2 regions of the Dyella ginsengisoli genome follow, and region 2 is predicted to be linked to the other one. Evidence: predicted binding sites of a transcription regulator. Region 2 holds the regulator's gene; the other holds the start of a gene.
The links. The regulator FliA, encoded in region 2, starts transcription of late flagellar genes. The targets are predictions, from matches to a motif close to TAAAGTTTNNCNNNCNNNGGCCGATAA.

Region 1 (5,012 bases), on a different contig from region 2:
CCCCAGCGGCACCGCGCCGGCCAGCCACCACGTCACGCTGATCGGGCACAGCATGGGCGGCGTGATCGCGCGGCTGCTGGTGGTCAACAGTGGCGACACGCTGTGGCAACGCATCTTCCACGCGCCGCCGGATTCGCCGCGGCGCAAGCGGCTCGCCGCGCTGGCGCCGTACCTTTCCATCACGCCGCTGCCCGGTGTGGACGAGGCGATCTTCCTGGCGGCCCCGCATGCCGGCACGCCGGTGGCCGGGCACTGGTTGGCGCGCATGGCAGCCAAGCTGATCCGCCTGCCCAAGACCCTGCTCGATGCCACCGCGCGCATTGCCGATGCGCTGGCCGGCGAGCTGCCAGAACAGGCCGCGCTGTTCCGCACCGCCCCCACCGGCGTCGACCTGCTGCGCGATACCAACCCGTACCTGCGCGCCACCGCGAAACTGCCGATCGTCCCCGACGTACGCTATCACTCCATCATCGCCCGGCGCAGCGCGGAAGGGCCGCTGGAACAATCCACCGATGGCTTCGTGCCCTATGCCAGCGCGCATCTCGATGGAGCAGCCAGCGAGAAGGTGATCGTCTCCGGCCACAGCGTGCAGGAGACGCCGCAGGCGATCCTGGAGATCCGCCGCATCCTGCGCGAGCACGCCGGACTGGGGCAGGGGGATGCGGTGCTGCCTTCATCAGGCGCGCGCTGAAAAGGTCGGCATGTCCGCACGCTCGGCACGGTGGCCTCGGCGAAGACTCCACCATTGCCCTGAGCTATGCCGTGCCAATCCCCTCTCCCTCCGGGAGAGGGGTCGGGGCGAGGGTTCGGTCGGAGCGAGATTCACTGTCTTGTCGGATCACCCATCGCGTACTGACCGAACCCTCATCCGTCGCTGCGCGCCACCTTCTCCCGAGGGGAGAAGGAAACGCCCGTGAGGCGATCGATCGTCGTGCAGTCACGCGCATGCCCAGAGCCGGCGCCCCGCTGGCGAAGTCGAAGCGCCGCAGCCCGCCAAGCGAACGGAAATCGCAACGCTCCAACAATCCCCTCTCCCTCCGGGAGAGGGGTCGGGGCGAGGGTTCGGTCGGAGCGAGATTCACTGTCCTGTCGGATCCCCCATCGCGCACCGACCGAACCCTCATCCGTCACTGCGCGCCACCTTCTCCCGGGGGGAGAAGGAAATGCCCGTGAGGCGATCGATCGTCGTGCAGTCACGCGCGTGCCCAGAGCCGGCGCGCCCTCCCAACCGTTCGCGCAGAGCGTGGCCGGCACCCCGCCGGCGAAGTCGAAGCGCCGCCGCCCAGTCCCGTGCCGGCTGGCGCCCCCAGCCATCCACGCCCCCGAGCCGCGCCGCTCAATGCCCCGCCTCCCGCCCACCATCACTCTCATCATCGCTGCGCACCTGCGCATGGCTGATCAGCGCGAAGATCAGGCTGCCGCCCACGATGTTGCCGGCCAGCGTGGGCAGGGCAAAGCGCATCACGTAGTCGCCCATGCTGGCCGCGCCGTCGAACACCAGGTAGAGCACCTCCACCGAGCCCACGATGATGTGGGTGAAGTCGCCCAGCGCGATCACGTAGGTGACGATCACGATCACCGCGATCTTGCCGCGTTCGGCCGCCGGCAGCAGCCACACCATGGTGGCGATCAGCCAGCCCGCCGCGATGCCCTTGGTGAACATCTGCCAAGGCGTGTTCTGCATCAGCGCCGCCCCCACCGCGTGCAGCGAGGCCTGGGTAGACGCATCGAACAGCTGCAGGTGCAGCACGCCCCACGCAAACAGCGCGCCACCGACCACATTGCCGGCGAACACCACACCCCACAGCCGCAGCAGACAGCCCAACTTGGCCCAGCCGGGGTCGGTCATCAGCGGCAGCACCGCCGTCATGGTGTTCTCGGTGAACAGCTGCTGGCGCGCCAGGATCACCACCAGAAAACCGAACGGATAGCCCAGGCATTCGATCAGGAACGCGCCGGGCAACCCCTCCACGTGATGGTGGAGCAGGGCGCGCGCCAGCATCGAGAAACCCATGGTCATGCCGGCTGCCAGCGACGACCAGCCCAGCGCCGACACGCTGCGCGCCAGCTCCTGTTCGCCCTCGCGGCGAATCGTCTCGTGCAGCACCACCGGCCGCGGCGGGCGCAGGTGATGTACGTCGCCGCGTTCCTCGCGCGACATGGCAAAGCCCTCGCCATCCTCCTTGGTGGTCTGCTCTTTGCTGGCCAGCTGGCTCATGGCGGCATCCCGGGGTGATCAATCCGGCCACCCTAGGCGGTTCACCGTCATGCTCGCGTCGTGAGCCGCCTCAAGTCGCACGTACGTGCGCCGATAAGCCAGTCAGTAGCCCCATTTCCCTGGCCCGCAGCGTGTCGCGGCCCTTGTTCTGTCATGGCCCTCGCGGAGGGTTGCGCATGGTCTTGCTTGCCGGTGTGTTGTTGACGCTTGCCACCTCCGATGCCCCGCCGATCGCGTGGCCTTCGGGCGGCGCGTATGCGGCCGGGGGCGGGATCATGCTGACCCTGATCGGGCTCGTCTCGCGCGTCGGCCTTCGGCGCAGCGGCAGTGCGCGCAACGCGCTGGCGGCATTCATCGCCGCGCGGCTGGAGCGCATCATGCTCGGCGGCGCGGAGAACTCGTTCTTTCTCGATCGCCTCAAGGCCAAGACCAGCGAAGATGTGGCGCGCGCCCGCGAGATCGCCGGCCATGCCGATGCCATCGCCGACACCACCCGCCAGATCGCCGACGGCGCCGCCCGCGCCAGCGACGTGGCCGCGCGTTCGCGCCAGGAGAGCGAGCGCGGCAGCGCCGAGATCGCCCGCAGCCTGGGCCGCTTCCAGCAGGCGCGCGAACGTGCCGCCGCCACGGTGCAGGACATGCGCACCCTGCAGCAGCAGGCCGAGACCATCCAGCGCATCGCCGATGTCATCGGCGGCATCGCCATGCAGACGCACCTGCTCTCGCTCAACGCGTCCATCGAGTCCGCTCGCGCCGGCGAGCACGGCAAGGGCTTCGCCGTGGTGGCGCACGAAGTGCGTGAGCTGGCCCATCGCGCCCGCGACGCCTCCAAGGAAATCCTGGCTTCGCTGCACGACGTGCACGACCAGGCCGACCGCACCGCCAGCGCCATGCAGGCGCTCAGCGACGAGGTGAACCAGGGTGCCGAGCAGGCCGAGGTGGCCGTGGAGGTGCTCGGCCGCATCGGCCATCTCGCGGCCGACGCCGAGCAGGAGATCCAGCGCATCGCCGGCATGGCCGCCACCCACGTCGACGCCACGCGGCAGATATCCGGTGCCGTGCAGGCGATGCTCGAGGGCCTTGCCCATACCGAGAGCGAACTGCCCAAGGCCGCCGACGCCAGCCTCGCCCAGGCGGATGTGGCCGAAGAACTGTTCGACGCCACCATCGACCAGGCCGACGAGCTGCACCTGCGCCTGCGCCAGGCGGCCATGCGTGCCGCAGCCCAAGTGAGCGCGCAGTTCGAGCGCAGCATCGACGAGGGCCGCATCACGCTGGACGATCTGCTCGACCGCGCCTACCAGAGCGTGCCCGGCACGCGGCCGGAGAAATTCCGCACCCGCTACGACAGCTACACCGACGAAGTGCTGCCGCCCATCCAGGAGCCGGTGCTGGCCGCCAACCCCGAGGCCGCGTTCGCCTGTTCGATGGACGACGGCGGCTACTTCGGCACGCACAACCGCGCCTTCTCGCAGCCGCTCACCGGCGACTACGAGAAAGACGTGAAGGTCAGCCGCTCCAAGCGTCGATTCACTGACCGCACCATCAGCCGCTGCGCCGCCAACACGCGGCCCTACCTGCTGCAGACCTACAAGCGCGATACCGGCGAAACCATGTACGACGTCTCCGCCCCGATCCTGGTCAAGGGCCACCACTGGGGCGCCTTCCGCATCGGCTACCGGCCGCCGGTGAGGTCCTGAGCCGAGCGCGTGATCAGGTGCCTGAAGGCTGTGCTCCGGCGATGATCACCGCGCCGGCGTTACCCGCCACACCGTGTTGCCCACGTCGTCGGCTACCAGCAGTGCGCCGCGGCCGTCGACCGCCACGCCTACCGGCCGGCCACGGGCCTGGCCCTGGGTATCCACGAAGCCGGTGAGCACGTCTTCGGGCAGGCCGCTGGGCCGACCATCGGTGAAGGGCACGAACACCACCTTGTAGCCGCTGATCGGCTTGCGGTTCCACGAGCCGTGCTGACCCACGAAGGCGCCGCCGGCGTAGTGCGCGGGCAGCAGGCCGGATGTATAGAAGGCCAGGCCCAGTGACGCGGTGTGCGGACCCAGTGCATAGTCGGGGGCGATCGCCGCGGCGACTTTCGCCGCATCGGTGGGCTGCATGCGCGTGTCCACGTGCTGGCCGTAGTAGCTCCACGGCCAGCCGTAGAAGCCGCCGTCGCGCACGCTCGTCATGTAGTCGGGCACCAGGTCCGAGCCGATCTCGTCGCGCTCGTTCACCACCACCCAAAGCGCGCCGCTCTGCGGCTGCCACGCCATGCCGTTGGGGTTGCGCAGGCCGGTGGCATACGGGCGTGACTGCCCGCTGGCAACGTCCACCGCGATGATCCGCGCGCGGTCGCGCTCCACCTCCAGCCCGTTCTCGCCCACGTTGCTGTTGGAGCCGATGGTGACGTAGAGCGTGCGCCCGTCCGGGCTGGCGATGAGGTTCTTGGTCCAGTGGTGGTTGAGCGGCCCGGCGGGCAGGTCGATCAGCTTGCGCCCGGGCGCGGTGATGCGCGTCTCGCCCTCGTGAAAGGGGAAGGCCATCACCGCGTCGGTGTTGGCGACGTAGAGCGTGTCGCCCACCTTCGCCATGCCGAACGGCGAATGCAGGTGGTCGAGCAGCACGCTGCGCACGTCGGCCACACCGTCGCCGTCGGTATCGCGCAGCAGGGTGATGCGGTCGGCGCTGGGCACGGTGGCGCCGGCCCGAGTCATGATGCGGTCGGCCACCCAGCCCTTGAAGCCGGCGCTGTCCTGCGGCCGCGGCGGGGCGTTGGTCTCGGCCACCAGCACGTCGC
Region 2 (5,012 bases):
CACCATCGCAAAACTGGCGGCCAGGGCGGTGGTGCGCCACGGCGCCGCCAACGTGGCGCTGGTCAGCACCGACAACTACCGCATCGGCGCCGCCGCGCAGCTGGAGCACTACGGCCGCCTGCTCGGCGTGCGCGTGTACCCGGCCGACGACGCGGCGAGCCTGCGCCAGGTGCTGGAGATGCTCAAGGGCAAGCACACCGTGCTGATCGACACCGCCGGCGTGTCCGGCTCCGATCCGCGGCTGGAGCAGCAGATGGACGTGCTCAACGAGGTCGCCCATAGCGACGGCATCGCGCTGCGCATCTCGCTGGTGCTGGCCGCCAACGCGCAGGCGCAGTCGCTGGAGGAATCGGTGCGCGCGTACATGCCGCTGGCTCCGGCCAGCGTGCTGTTCACCAAGCTCGACGAAGCGCCCAGCCTCGGCGGCGCGCTGTCGGTGCTGATCCGCCACAAGCTGCCGCTGGACTACACCACCGACGGCCAGCGCGTGCCCGAAGACCTCGCCGTGGCCGACGCCCGCGTGCTGGTGCTGCGCGCCGCCCACGTACTCAAGACATCCGCCGCCACGGCCCCCACGCTGGACGACAGCGCGCTGGCCGAGCGCTTCGGTTTCGCGGTGGCCAGCGCATGAGCGCCGTGCTGTCGCCCGCATCGTTTTCCGCCGGCACGCTGGAAGAGCGCGCCTTCATCAAGAATCAGGCCTGGGGACTCAAGCAGATGGTTTCGTCGCTCACCGAGATGGCCGCGCCACCCGTCGTCCACCACGCGCCGACGCAGGCGGCCAACCTCGACCGGCGCCCCACGCGCCAGCGCTGCCGCACCATCGCGGTGTGCGGCGGCAAGGGCGGCGTAGGCAAGACCACGGTGGCGGTGAACCTGGGCATGACGCTGGCCATGATGGGCCACGAGACGATGCTGCTGGATGCCGACATGGGCCTGGCCAACGTCGACGTGCTGCTCGGCCTGGCGCCCTCGCGTCACCTGGGCCACATGCTCGACGGCCTGTGTGGCCTGTCCGACCTGGTGCTGGAGGCGCCGCACGGGCTGAAGGTGATTCCCGCCGGCTCCGGCGCGCGCCGGCTGGCGCAGCTGGGCTCCGGCGAGCAGGCCGCGGTGATCCGCGCCTTCGACGAGCTGCCCCAGGTGCCCGACTTCCTGCTGGTGGATACCGCCGCCGGCATCTCCGACTCGGTGGCGATGTTCGCCGCCGCGGCCGACGACGTGGTGCTGGTGGTGTGCGACGAGCCCGCCTCCATCACCGACGCCTACGCCATGGCCAAGGTGCTCAGCCGCGACTTCGGCGTGAAGCGCCTGCACATGGTGGCGAACATGGTGCGCAACCTCGGCGAGGCCAAGGCGCTGCACCAGAAGCTGGCGCGGGTCACCGACCGCTTCCTCGACGTGATGCTCGATTTCATGGGCTGGGTGCCGCAGGACGAGCGCCTGCGCCAGGCCATCCGCCGCCAGAACGCGGTGGTGGATGTGGCGCCGGGCAGCCGTTCGGCGCAGGCATTCAAGCAATTGGCCGGTGCGGCCGTTACATGGGCAGAACCCGATCGCCCGGGTCTCGACCGCATCGCATTTTTCAGTGGTCAGGCTGCACCGGCGACGGGGTGGTGAGATGAGCGTGGCAACCGAATACCTGCAACTTCAACGGCAAAGCGCCGACGAACTGGTGAAGACGCATGCGCCGCTGGTGCGGCGCATCGCCTATCACCTGATGGGGCGGCTGCCGCCCAGCGTCGACGTGGGCGATCTGATCCAGTCCGGCATGATCGGGCTGCTGGAGGCGTCGCGTAACTACGCCACCGATCGTTCGGCCAGCTTCGAGACGTACGCCGGCATCCGCATCCGTGGCGCCATGCTCGACGAGTTGCGCAAGACCGACTGGACGCCGCGCTCGGTGCATCGCAAGGCGCGCGAAGTAGCCGAGGTGGTGCGCCAGATCGAGGTGGAGACCGGTGCGGATGCCGACGACGCGGAGGTGATGAAACGGCTGGGGCTGACGGCCGATGAATACCACCAGGTGCTGGCCGATGCGGCCAGCTCCCGATTGCTGAGCCTCACGGCGCCGGACGACGGCGACGGCAGCCCGGCAATGGACGTGGCCGATTCGAGCACGCTCACTCCCGCCGAGGACATCGAGCAGACCGGCATGCGCCAGGCGCTGATCGATGCGATCACCACGCTGCCCGAGCGCGAGCAGCTGGTGATGTCGCTGTACTACGAGCAGGAACTGAACCTCAAAGAGATTGGCGCGGTGCTCGGCGTCACCGAGTCGCGGGTCTGCCAGATCCACGGCCAGGCGATCATCCGGCTGCGCGCGCGCATGACCGGCTGGCGCGACGACGACTGAGCAACGCGGGCAACACAACTTACCTACGGGCTGGCGCACGGCGACCCATCGTGCAAGTGGAGACGGGCTTGAACAAGAACATGAAGATCCTGGTGGTGGACGACTTTTCCACCATGCGCCGCATCGTGCGGAACCTGCTCGTGGAGCTGGGTTTCTCCGGCCAGCTGATCCAGGAGGCCGACGACGGCGAGAACGCGCTGGTGATGCTCAAGAGCCAGCCGTTCGACATGGTCGTGACCGACTGGAACATGCCCAACATGACCGGCATCGACCTGCTGCGCGCGATCCGCGCCGAGGCCTCGCTGAAGGGGCTGCCGGTGCTGATGGTCACCGCCGAGAACAACCGCGACCAGATCATCGCCGCCGCCCAGGCCGGCGTGAACGGCTACATCGTCAAGCCGTTCACCGCCGCCACGCTGCAGGAAAAACTCACCAAGATCTTCGAGCGGCTCGCCGCGGCAGGAGCTTCCGCATGAGCGCCCAACTCACCCTCACCCCCGACGCGCTGCCCAACGAGCTGCACGAGCTGCTCAACAGCCCTGATGGCCCGGCCTTCGAGCAGGCGCTCGATTCCATCGTGCGCCAGCGCGAGCAGAAGCTGTTCCGCGCGCTCGGCCTGCTGGCCCGCGACCTGCACGACGCCGTGCGTCGCCTCGGCGGCGAGCTGGTGCAGGACGGCTATCCGGACAGCGTCACCGACGCGCGCAAGCACCTGCAGGACGTGCTGGAGATGAGCTCGCAGGCCGCGCACCGCACGCTGGATTTCGCCGAACGCACCCGCCCGGAGGCCGAGGCGCTGGCGCACAACGCCGCGACCATCCTCGCCACGGATCCCGCCGGCAGCGACGCCGTCTGCGCGCTGGCGCAGCAGGCCAGCGCCTTCGCGCAGAGCTGCAACGCCGGCCTCAACGACATGGTGATGGCGCAGTCCTGGCAGGACCTCTCCGGCCAGCGCATCAAGAAGGTGGTCGCCTTCATCGGCTCGGTGGAGTCGTCCATGCTCGAACTGGTGCGCCTCACCGGCGCGCTCTCCGGCCGCGAGCCGGTCGAGGCGGTGGAAAAGATCAACAGCCAGGACGAGGCCGATCGCCTGCTGAGCGAGTTCGGATTCTGAGCCCGCGCATGACGGTGATCGCGCCGACGCTGCGTCGCCTCTCCCACGCCTGCCGTCATGCGGCGGGCGTCGTGCTGCCTGCCGGAAACCGCTAGATGGATCCCTCCTTCGACGCCGAACTGCGCGACGACTTCCTGGTCGAGGCCGGCGAGCTGGTCGAGCGCCTCGGCGAGCAGCTGGTGGGCCTGGAGGCCGCGCCGCAGGACGCCGAGCTGCTCAACGCCGTGTTCCGCGCCTTCCACACGGTGAAGGGCGGCGCCGGCTTCCTCAACGTGGACCCGATGGTGCAGCTGTGCCATCACGCCGAGGACCTGCTCAACGAGGCGCGCAACGGCAGCCTGCTGATCGACCCGGCGCGGATGGACGCGCTGCTCGAAGCGCTCGACCTGCTGCAGTCGATGATGGCCGCGCTGGCCGCCAACGACGCCATGGCGATGCCGCCGCCGGCGCTGCTGGTGCGCCTCACGCCGCCGAAGAAGGGTGCGCCGCCCGCGCCCGCGCCGGTCGCGGCGCCGCCATCGGCGGCCGCGACGGCCGGTGGCGCCATCGACGACAGCGAGTTCGAGGCGCTGCTCGATTCGCTCTACGGCACCGCCGCCCCCGGCACGGTGGAACCGGCGCCTGTCGCCGCGCCCGCTGTGTCCAACACCATCAACGACGACGAATTCGAGGCGCTGCTCGACCAGCTGCACGGCAACGGTGCGCCGGCCCCGGTGGTTGCGGTGGCAGCGCCGGCCGCCGGCGGCATCAACGACGACGAGTTCGAGGCGCTGCTGGACAACCTGCACGGCAAGGGCGGCACGCCCGGCCAGGTGGTCGCATCCGCGGCGCCGGCCCCCATGCCTGCGCCGGCTCCCGCACCCGCACCCGCCCGCGCTGCCGCTGCCCCGGCCGAGACCAGCGTGCGCGTGGACACCGCGCGGCTCGATGCGCTGGTCAACCAGGCCGGCGAACTGCTGCTGCTGCGCAACCGCCTGCTCACGCTGGCCGCGCGCAATGGCGACAGCAGCCTGTCGTCCACCGTGGACGAGCTCAACCGCGTCGCCGACGACCTGCAGAACGCCGTGCTCGGCATGCGCATGCAGCCGGTCGGGCGATTGTTTCAGCGCTTTCCGCGCATCGTGCGCGACCTCGCGCGCCAGCTCGGCAAGGACGTGGACCTAGTCACCGAAGGCGAGGGCACCGATCTCGATCGCAGCTTGGTCGAGGCGCTGGCCGACCCGATGGTGCACCTGATCCGCAACGCGCTGGACCACGGCCTGGAAGGGCCGGAGGATCGGGAGCGCGCGGGCAAGTCGCGCCGCGGCACGGTCACCCTCACGGCCAGCCAGCGCGGTGAGCGCATCGTCATCACGGTGAGCGACGACGGCCGCGGCATGAACCCCGAGGTGCTGCGGCGCAAGGCGGTGGAGAAGGGCGTGATCGACGAGGCGCAGGCCGCACGCCTCACCGAGAACGAGTGCTACGAGCTGATCTTCCGCGCCGGCTTCAGTACCGCCGCCACCGTGTCGGACATCTCCGGCCGCGGCGTCGGCATGGACG

Region 1: the regulator FliA is predicted to act here: its motif matches at 2,289-2,315, upstream of ISP17_RS17340 (methyl-accepting chemotaxis protein).

What each region holds. Positions count from the first base shown of each region.
Region 1 is NZ_JADIKM010000005.1:318,157-323,168, forward strand. Features, by position in the region: gene ISP17_RS17330 (esterase/lipase family protein) at 1-691, shown strand, start outside; gene ISP17_RS17335 (formate/nitrite transporter family protein) at 1,337-2,218, opposite strand; gene ISP17_RS17340 (methyl-accepting chemotaxis protein) at 2,494-3,918, shown strand; gene ISP17_RS17345 (PQQ-dependent sugar dehydrogenase) at 3,964-5,012, opposite strand, start outside.
Region 2 is NZ_JADIKM010000001.1:1,116,600-1,121,611, forward strand. Features, by position in the region: gene flhF (flagellar biosynthesis protein FlhF) at 1-631, shown strand, start outside; gene ISP17_RS05025 (MinD/ParA family protein) at 628-1,620, shown strand; gene ISP17_RS05030 (RNA polymerase sigma factor FliA) at 1,622-2,356, shown strand; gene ISP17_RS05035 (chemotaxis response regulator CheY) at 2,425-2,832, shown strand; gene ISP17_RS05040 (protein phosphatase CheZ) at 2,829-3,470, shown strand; gene ISP17_RS05045 (chemotaxis protein CheA) at 3,566-5,012, shown strand, end outside.